Linked DNA regions of Methylomonas sp. 11b. The main gene of each other region encodes a partner of the protein of the gene in region 2 in a complex. Links are inferred from orthologs where the notes say so. Each region holds a gene or a part of one and is shown on either strand. Other genes may lie near its edges.

Evidence for each region.
Region 1: the proteins of METH11B_RS0108350 (region 2) and hfq are in contact, whole or in part, in a crystal structure (PDB 3VU3), measured with the Escherichia coli proteins. The link is inferred for Methylomonas sp. 11b from one-to-one orthologs.

The regions. Positions count from the first base shown.
Region 1 is NZ_KI911557.1:1,409,260-1,413,201, reverse strand. What follows is about bases 1,088-3,942. They hold hfq (RNA chaperone Hfq), read left to right. Parts: upstream 1,088-2,321; coding sequence 2,322-2,564; downstream 2,565-3,942. Other genes in these bases: hflX (ribosome rescue GTPase HflX), read left to right, coding at 2,576-3,841; ettA (energy-dependent translational throttle protein EttA), read left to right, coding at 1,088-2,130. In the rest of the region: METH11B_RS0106535 (TatD family hydrolase), read right to left, coding at 1-372; more of ettA, read left to right, coding at 466-1,087. UniProt on the Escherichia coli protein: RNA chaperone that binds small regulatory RNA (sRNAs) and mRNAs to facilitate mRNA translational regulation in response to envelope stress, environmental stress and changes in metabolite concentrations.
Region 2 is NZ_KI911557.1:1,760,954-1,766,685, reverse strand. Bases 1,644-4,611 are described here. They hold METH11B_RS0108350 (catalase), read left to right. Parts: upstream 1,644-2,054; coding sequence 2,055-4,169; downstream 4,170-4,611. Other genes in these bases: METH11B_RS0108340 (AsmA family protein), read left to right, coding at 4,361-4,611; METH11B_RS29090 (hypothetical protein), read right to left, coding at 4,153-4,362; METH11B_RS0108355 (BON domain-containing protein), read right to left, coding at 1,644-1,655. Outside these bases: METH11B_RS0108365 (SbmA/BacA-like family transporter), read left to right, coding at 1-525; METH11B_RS0108360 (hypothetical protein), read right to left, coding at 709-1,230; more of METH11B_RS0108355, read right to left, coding at 1,248-1,643; more of METH11B_RS0108340, read left to right, coding at 4,612-5,732.

The DNA of each region.
Region 1 (3,942 bases), 350 kb from region 2 along the record:
AGCCCGGACACAATGGATTATCAGTGGCTTGCCTAATTGGTGGGCGAGTTTAATCTGAGCAAAAAATGCTGCGGTTTGCACTGCTAAAGGTGCATCGATAGTCTTATCCAGTCCGCATTCGCCGATGGCCAGTAGTTTCGGGTGATGGCTTGCCGTACTGATTTTAGATAGAGCCGTTTCAGTATCTTGTCTGTGCAGATCCCAAGGGTGCAAACCCAAGCTGAAAAAACCGTTTTGCGCTGCCGCGGCGTCGAAATCCTGGGTGGCGATGTTGATCATTTCCAGGCTCTTCTTGGCGCCGGTTTGGTGGCAATGGATGTTGATATAAATGTCGGTTGCGTTCAGCGTTGCTGGAACAGTTTCAATTTTCATTGAATCGCCACCTATCGCGCGAAAAAAATTAACACCCTTAAAAAACCGATATCCCACGGTATAATGCCATTTTATTTCTTCAGCAGAAAAACAATGGCGCAATATATTTTCTCGATGAATCGGGTCGGCAAGATCGTACCGCCCAAAAAGCATATTCTTAAGGATATTTCCCTATCGTTTTTTCCCGGCGCGAAAATCGGTGTATTGGGCTTAAACGGTTCCGGTAAATCGACCCTGCTGCGCATCATGGCCGGCATCGACAAGGAAATTGAAGGCGAAGCGATTCCGCTGAAAGGTACCAAGATTGGCTATCTGTCGCAGGAGCCGCAACTCGATCCTAATAAAACCGTGCGCGGCAATATTGAAGAAGCGGTTGCGGAAATCAAAGATGTATTAGCCCGATTGGATGCGGTTTATGCGGCTTATGCTGATGCTGATGCTGATTTCGATGCGTTAGCTGCCGAGCAAGCCAAGCTGGAAGATATCATCAATGCCTGTGATGGTCACAATCTGGATCGCACTTTAGAAGTGGCTGCCGATGCCCTGCGTCTGCCGGATTGGGATGCTGATGTAACTAAATTGTCCGGTGGTGAAAAACGCAGGGTGGCGCTGTGCCGTTTATTGCTGTCCAAGCCCGATATGCTGCTGCTCGACGAGCCGACCAACCACTTGGATGCGGAATCGGTGGCTTGGCTGGAGCGTTTCTTGCACGACTATCCCGGTACCGTGGTGGCGGTAACTCACGATAGATACTTCCTAGATAACGTTGCCGGTTGGATTCTGGAGCTGGACCGCGGCATGGGTATTCCTTGGGAAGGTAATTATTCATCTTGGCTGGAACAAAAGGAAAAACGCCTGGAGTTGGAGGAGAAACAAGAGTCTTCTCGGCAAAAAGCCATGAAAGCCGAGTTGGAATGGGTGCGTTCAAACCAAAAAGGCCGGCACGCGAAGAGCAAGGCGCGTTTGGCGCGCTTTGAAGAATTGTCGTCAGTCGAAACGCAAAAACGTAACGAGACCCAGGAAATTTATATTCCACCCGGTCCACGTCTGGGCGATGTAGTGATCGACGTTGAGAACATCAGTAAGGGTTTTGGCGACAGACTTTTGATCAATAATTTGAGCTTCAAATTGCCGCCGGGCGGGATTGTAGGCATCATCGGTCCTAACGGTGCCGGTAAAACCACCTTGTTCAGGATGATGGCTGGTTTTGAAAAACCGGATGCCGGCGACATCAAATTTGGTCAAACCGTGCAGATGGCCTATGTCGATCAGTTGCGCGACGACATGGACAACAACAAAACGGTTTGGGAAGAAATCTCCGACGGTCTGGACATGATCACCGTCGGCAAATATGAGACGCCGTCCCGGGCGTATATCGGCCGGTTTAACTTTAAAGGTGGGGATCAACAAAAACGCATCGGCGAATTATCGGGCGGCGAACGCAACCGTGTGCATTTGGCCAAGCTGTTGAAAAGCGGCGGCAACGTGTTATTGCTCGACGAACCGACCAACGACTTGGACGTGGAAACCTTGCGAGCTTTGGAAGAAGCATTGCTGGCTTTCCCCGGTTGCGCGGTGGTTATCTCGCATGATCGCTGGTTCCTGGATAGGATCGCTACGCATATTTTGGCATTCGAGGGCGACAGTGAGGTGGTGTGGTTTGAAGGTAATTATGCCGACTACGAAGCCGATCGGCATCGTCGCTTGGGTACGGATGCGGATAACCCGCATCGTCTCAAATATAAAAAAATCGGCTAAGCTGAACTTAAGCGGCCGTTGTTATTTTCGCAACGGCTTTGCTAATAAAGATCTGATTGAACTTGAAATAGCGCAAACCAGTCCCAAAGTCATTAACAGTTTTTTATTGATCCGCAGCCCGCGTGTTGAAATTGGCGGGTGTAGCGGGTAATGTATTAATAGCGCACCGAACAATAATAAGGAGAAATAGGATGTCGAAAGCACAAAACTTGCAGGACAACTTTTTGAATGCCCTCAGAAAAGAACACACTCCCGTGTCGATTTTTTTGGTTAACGGTATCAAGCTGCAAGGCCGCGTCGATTCTTTCGACCAATACGTGGTGATGCTAAAAAACACTGTGAATCAAATGGTTTACAAGCATGCCATATCCACTATCGTTCCCGGCAAAAATGTCACGATGCACCGTGATCCCGACGTTAGCGATGAGAGCTAAGAGGTTATTTTTTGTTTGAACGTCCCGATGCGGGTGAACGAGCCATTCTCGTTCACCTCAATTTGCAAGCTGGTCAGGAAGACCTCGACGAGCTGAAAGAACTAACCAAATCCGCAGGCGCCCAACCGACTTATGTAGTAACCGGAAGCCGGTATCGGCCTGATCCGAAATATTTCGTTGGCACCGGTAAGGTCGAAGAAATCAGGTCGGCGATCATCGAGCACGAAGCCAATATCGTTATCGTCAATCATCCACTAACACCTAGCCAAGAGCGCAATCTGGAAAAAGCGCTGGAAGTCAGGGTGGTGGATCGTAACGGTCTGATCCTGGATATTTTTGCGCAGCGGGCGCAAACCTTTGAAGGTAAATTGCAGGTCGAACTGGCGCAGCTCAAACATCTGTCTACCCGATTGATTCGCGGCTGGACGCATTTGGAGCGGCAAAAGGGCGGTATTGGTTTGCGTGGTCCCGGCGAAACCCAGTTGGAAACTGACAGGCGGTTGTTGGCGGTGCGTATAAAGCAAATTCAACAGCGCTTGGGGAAGGTAGAAAAGCAGCGTCATCAAGGTCGTAGCAAGCGCAAAAAAGCCGAAATTCCTACCGTATCTTTAGTTGGCTACACCAACGCCGGTAAGTCGACGCTGTTTAACACCTTAACCGGTGCCGGTATTTACGCGGCTGATCAATTGTTTGCTACGCTGGATCCTACCTTGCGGCAATTGTCGCTCAGTAATGGCGGCGAAATCATTTTGGCGGATACCGTCGGCTTTATCCGGCATCTACCGCATGAATTGGTGGCAGCATTTCGTTCCACTTTGCAGGAAGCCAGCGAAGCGGATTTGTTGTTGCATGTGATCGATGCGGCTGCCGAAGATCGTGAAGACACGATCTATCAGGTAAACCAAGTCTTGAGCGACATCGACGCCGCTAAAATCCCCCAGTTGATGGTGTTCAACAAAATTGATTTGCTCGAGGATGTGGCGCCGCATATTGATTACGATGCTGACGGGAAACCCGTCAGCGTCTGGATTTCCGCGCAAAACGGGGTAGGCTGTGATTTGTTGCAGCAGGCCTTGTCCGAGTTATTTGCTAGCAGCAAGGTGATTCGAAAATGCTATTTGCCAGCCGGCCAAGCGGGATTAAAAGCAAAGTTATTCACTTTCGTGAAAATAATCGACGAAGTCAATAACGATAGCGGCGATTGCGAATTGACGATAGAAATCGACAAAAAGCATTTGGGCTTGTTGAAGGGTATTGATGTCCATGAGCAGGTTTGATCGGCCGATTGCCGGAACAATCACCTAGTTATTTGCTCGGAAATGGCTAACTTACGATAGAATGGCGGTTTTTCGGATAGACAAGCCAACGCTTCGAGTCA
Region 2 (5,732 bases):
TTGGCCCTGTTGTACGCGGCGCTAGCCTCGATGTTGGGTTGGTGGGCCGGCCGGCCGCTGACCTTAACCACCAATGCGATGCAAACGGTTGAAGCTAATTTTCGCTTCGGTTTGGTCAAGGCCCGGGAAAATGCCCAAGCTATTTCCGTGCATAACCGCGAAGCGCACGAAAAAAAGCGCTTTCTCAGCCTGTTTCAAGACATTAACGGTATTTATGATCTGCAAACGCGGGCCTGGGAGCACATTATTCTGTTCAGCTCCGGCTACGCGGTGCTATCGATGGCGCTGCCCATTCTGATCACAGCGCCGCGCTTTATTCTGGGGAGTATTACGCTGGGGGCGTTGATGCAGTCGGTACAGGCCTTTCAACAAATGGCTGCGGCTTTGTCCTGGCCCGTGAATAACATGCCGGTGATTGCGCAATGGCATGCCTCGGTGGATAGGGTTTTGGGCTTGGTCGAGGCCTTGAATGATTTAGAACAGCAGCAGAGTGCTTGCACCGAGCCGCCAATCGAACTTGAGTGAGCTTAGCAATAGGGTTCAGAGCGCATCACCCGAAATCAAAAATTGCGGAAAAAAAGAATGCCCGGTCCGACTTGGCGGGGGGCATTTTGGAGGCGCTATACACGGAAGAAATGCGGTATCAGTAAACCTGCAAAAATCCCTTCTTGTTCCATGAACCGGGACTTTTTAGGCCGGGTTTCAACATCAAGCAGGTACGGCCGCTTCGTCGGTGTAAGAAATATCTTCGGCGTGCGCGTGTCCAAATATTTCTTTTATCTGATCAATGGCTTCACTGCTGCCGGCATGCACCGAGATCAAAATCCCTCCACCCTTGATTTTGCCTTCGTAGCGCACGGCTTCGTATTCCGGAATGCCCACGCCAATCAGCGCACCTGACAATCCCCCTGCTGCTGCACCCAATGCCGCACCACTCAACGCGGCCATAATCGGACCGGCGGCGATAAACGGCCCCAAGCCCGGAATAGCCAGGCTGCCGATGCCGGCCAGCCAACCCAATACCGCACCGGTGCCCATACCCACCGTTCCGCCAAGTGCCGCGCCTTCCGGGGCTTTGGTGTGTTTTTCATGGGCAAAATCCTTCGTGGTATTTTTATCGGGCAGCAACACGGAAATATCGTTGCTGGAAAAACTGGCAGCCTTCAGCTGGTTCACAATGCTTTCAGTTTGCTCGATAGTTTGAGCGATACAAAAAACGGATTTAGTCATTACATACTCCCACGCTGTTAAGGCGCTTTAGTTTCAAGTTGATTGTCCACCTGCACGACACCGGCCGTTTCTCGGCAGATTTTTTGCAGTTTTATGCTTTCGTCCGTCGTTGCGACGGGGCCGCGCAAAGTCACAACGCCATTGCGGGCAATGATTTTGGTGTTATGCGCATCCATGGATAAGGATTTGTCTTTGAGCAAAGCTTTACGAATGTGCGCGGTGATTTTTAAGTCGGCTTGGGACTCGTTTTGATCCTCGGCCGTTAAGGTGGTGTTGTCTTTATCGCGAAGGTTTTTTTGAGTATTTTCCAACTCAGTGTTTTCAGCTAATTGGCTTGCGGAAGACTGATCGGCTTTAGCTTGGTTGGCGACAAACAGCAAACAGCTGCTTAGAGCGAAGGCAACTAACGACAATGGTTTAGGCATATCCCCTCCTTGAAAAGTACTTTATTGTTGGCGCATCGGCATCGAATAGGTGGCCGGTGGCAGTCATCCGATCGGCAGTCTTTGTCTGGCGAGAACCGACGGTTGCGCTGAAATTTACCCTAGCAGTCGCACAATGTCGGTGCGCTGCCAAACATTGCGGTTAAAAGCATGTTCGAATTGAACTCGTCGTTAGCCCAAACGCCTCTACGATGATGAGTGGTGGTGACTAATTTTTTGAGTTTGAAAAACGTCAGATTTCAACACTGACTATTGACGATTTTTCTATAAAAAGCCGAATAAATAAGGCTTTACAGTGTGACAGCGTACAGACCCCAAGCCCCATGTGTCGGATGATCCTTCGATCATAAGCCGACACGCTAAATCCATTGGGGATGCATCATGAATAAAGCAAAAACACCTGTTCTAACCGTAGCGAACGAACCAGCCCAATTTGGGGAGGAAGTATCGACAATTTCAGTCGGCAACGGCGGCGAGTGGCACCAGTCAGCCATCGACGACCAGCCCACTTTGACGACCAATCAGGGTTTACCGATTGCCGATAATCAAAATTCCCTGAAAGCCCATCCGAGCGGCCCGACACTGCTGGAAGACTTTATTCTGCGTGAAAAAATCACCCATTTCGACCACGAGCGCATCCCGGAACGCATCGTCCACGCCCGTGGAACCGGCGCACATGGCTTTTTCGAGCTCACCGAATCCCTGGAGCAATACACCACGGCCAAAGTGCTGACCGAAGTAGGTGAGCAAACGCCGCTGTTTACGCGCATATCCACTGTCGCCGGCGGCTCCGGCTCCGCCGATACGCCGCGCGATGTCCGCGGCTTTGCCGTCAAGTTTTATACCAAGGAAGGCAATTGGGATCTGGTCGGCAATAACATCCCGGTGTTCTTCATCCAGGATGCTATTAAATTTCCCGATCTGATTCATGCCGTAAAAATGGAACCCGACCGCGGCTTTCCGCAAGCGGCGTCGGCGCATGACACCTTCTGGGACTTCATTTCACTCACACCGGAAGCCATGCATATGGTGATGTGGGTGATGTCCGACCGCACCTTGCCGCGTTCGTTGCGGATGATCGAAGGCTTCGGTATTCATTCCTTTCGCTTAATCAATGCCGCGGGCGAATCGACCTTCGTGAAATTTCACTGGCGGCCGAAACTCGGTTTGCAATCTACCCTCTGGGATGAGGCGGTAAAAATAGCCGGTGCCGATTCCGACTTTCATCGGCGCGACATGTTCGAGGCCATCAGCACCGGCGATTTTCCGGAATGGGATTTGGCGGTGCAATTGTTCTCGCAAGAAGAAGCCGATGCCTTCCCATTCGATCATCTCGACCCAACCAAATTGATCCCGGAAGAATTGGTGCCGCTGCAAGTTATCGGTCGCATGGTATTGAATCGCTGGCCGGACAATTTTTTCGCGGAAACCGAACAAGTAGCGTTCTGTCCCTCCCATGTCGTGCCCGGCATCGATTTCTCGAACGATCCGTTGTTGCAGGGGCGGCTCTTCTCCTATCAGGACACGCAACTGTCCCGGTTGGGCTCAGCGAATTTCCATCAAATACCCATCAATGCGCCGCAGTGCCCGTTTGCCAATCAGCAGCGCGATGGGCATATGCAAATGACGCAACCGCAAGGTCGGGTGGCCTACGAACCCAATACGCTGGCAATGGATTCGCCACGCGAACAAGCGGAAACCGGCTTTCGCAGTGCGGCAATTGAAGAAAGTGGTGCCAAGGGGCGGATTCGACCCGAGAGCTTTGCTGACCATTACAGCCAGGCGAGGCAGTTTTATCGCAGTCAGTCTGCCTACGAACAGGCGCATATTGCTTCGGCGTTAGTGTTTGAACTATCTAAGGTAGAACATCCGCATATCCGTGTCGCGATGGTCGGTCATCTACGTCATATCGAACAAGACCTTGCGCAGCGGGTAGCCTCTGGCCTAGGTCTGATTGAATTGCCGCCAGCGCCAACTGCGGCGATGGCGCCCCAGGAACTGGAGCCATCGCCGGCGGTACAGTTGATCGGGAACATGAAGAATACACTTCAGGGCCGGAGTGTTGGGATATTGATCGCGGAGGGTTCGGATGCGGCAAGTATTGCGGCTGTGCAACAAGCTGTGACCAGTGCCGGCGCAACAAGCAAAATTATCGCCACGGTAATAGGTGAAACCACACTCGCTGACGGCTGGCTGATGAAAGTCGATGGCCAATTGGCGGGTACGCCGTCAGTAATGTTCGACGCGGTCGCCATCCTCCTGACCGAACATGCCGCCATGTCATTGGGGAAGGAAGCCGCCGCCATCGATTTCGTGCGCGATGCGTTTGGTCACTTGAAAGCGCTAATTGTTGACGAGGGCGGCGCAGTCTTACTGACCACGGCGAATATTAAACCCGATGGCGGCGTGTTTAACATCGATTGCGTGGATGATTTCATCGCGGCAGCCAAGACCCGGCAGTGGGAGCGCGAAGCCAGTATCAGAACACTGGCTTGATAATTTCGCTATCCAAAGCATGTGCCTCACCTTTGACTTCCGGGCGTAAAGCTTTTAATTCGTTTTGGTTGTTAAAGGAGGCATTGTTGAGTTTTTTATTGGTGCCAATCCCGTCGCCAAACTCTACCGCCAGCGTTCTTAAATAACCAATGAACTGCAAACTGATAAGCCTTACCCGAATATTTTTAGTCATGTTACTAATAGGGTTATGTGCTTTTGGCAGTATGCTATTAATTTTTGCCTATTCCGATAATGCTAGGATCTGGTTTATTGAGAATAGCGTTAATACCCAAAAGCTAAAACTTGACATAAAAGGCGAAACTATTTTTGAATATGGCAGGCAACCTGAACTCACTCTTAATAATATTTCAATCAAAAATACGGTTTGGCCTAGTCCTGAAAACCTTGCACAAATAAATAAATTATCATTGCAATTTTCTATTTCAAGACTGTTCCATGGCGAAATATTCATTAACGATTTAAGCATTAGCAAGCCAGAATTATTTCTTTTAAAAAATAAGAAAGGTGATGCAAATTGGAGTTTTTCTGACCCGAAAGCTGATGCATATGCTCTTGAGTTGCCGGTTATTTTCGAGAATCTGCATATTGTTTCCGGAATATTTCATTATTATGATGAAATCCGTGATATGAATTTTGAAGGAGATATAGATTCCTTGAAAGGCTCTGGCGGCTGGCAACTGCCGATTACCATTGAAAGTAAGGGTAGCTACCAACACAAAACGCTAAATATCCAGGCTGCTGCCGGTTCCTATGCAGAATTACGCTCAGAAAATAATCCCTATCCTGTCAAGTTGAATATGGTGTTCGGCCAAACGGAAATAGCTATTCGCGGCACAGTGACTCATCCTCTACAAGCGCCCGATCCAAAGCTTAAGCTTTCTTTTGCAGGAGATGATATTGCCGAATTATTTCCTTTAATCGGCATTCCTTTACCACCCAGCCCTGCCTATAAAATAACGGGGGATTTAAGCCGTCAGGATCGCACTTGGCGCTTTGACAAGTTTAATGGTGAAATTGGGCATAGCGATTTGCAAGGAACAGTTCTCATCAATCCAACACTTGAGCTTTTGTATTTCGATATGGATTTGTTCGCCAAAACGCTTGATCTTGCCGATTTAAGCGGATTTATTGGCGGCGAACCCAACCTGACAGATCAGAGTGTTACCGAAGACAATGCTTTGATCCCCGAGCGTCATTTCAACTTTAAACAAATTCGTGCAGCCAATGGCAAGGCTAGGCTTCGCGCCACAAATATCCTTAACAAGGAAATCCCCCTAAGCAACTTTGACGGTCAAATATCGCTCAACAATGGAGTGTTGACTTTCGAACCCGTCACCTTCGGAATTGACGATGGACGGATAAACCTTTGGATGTCAGCCTATGGATCGCAAAATCCGCCAGACGTTGATATCCAAATTAATGTGATTGATATGCCTTTAAGTAAGCTAATTGGGGAAGTTAAAGATATTCAGAACACGTTGGGGAAAATTAACGGTAAGTTGAAAATAAAAGGGTCGGGCAATTCGCTTAAAGAGATACTTT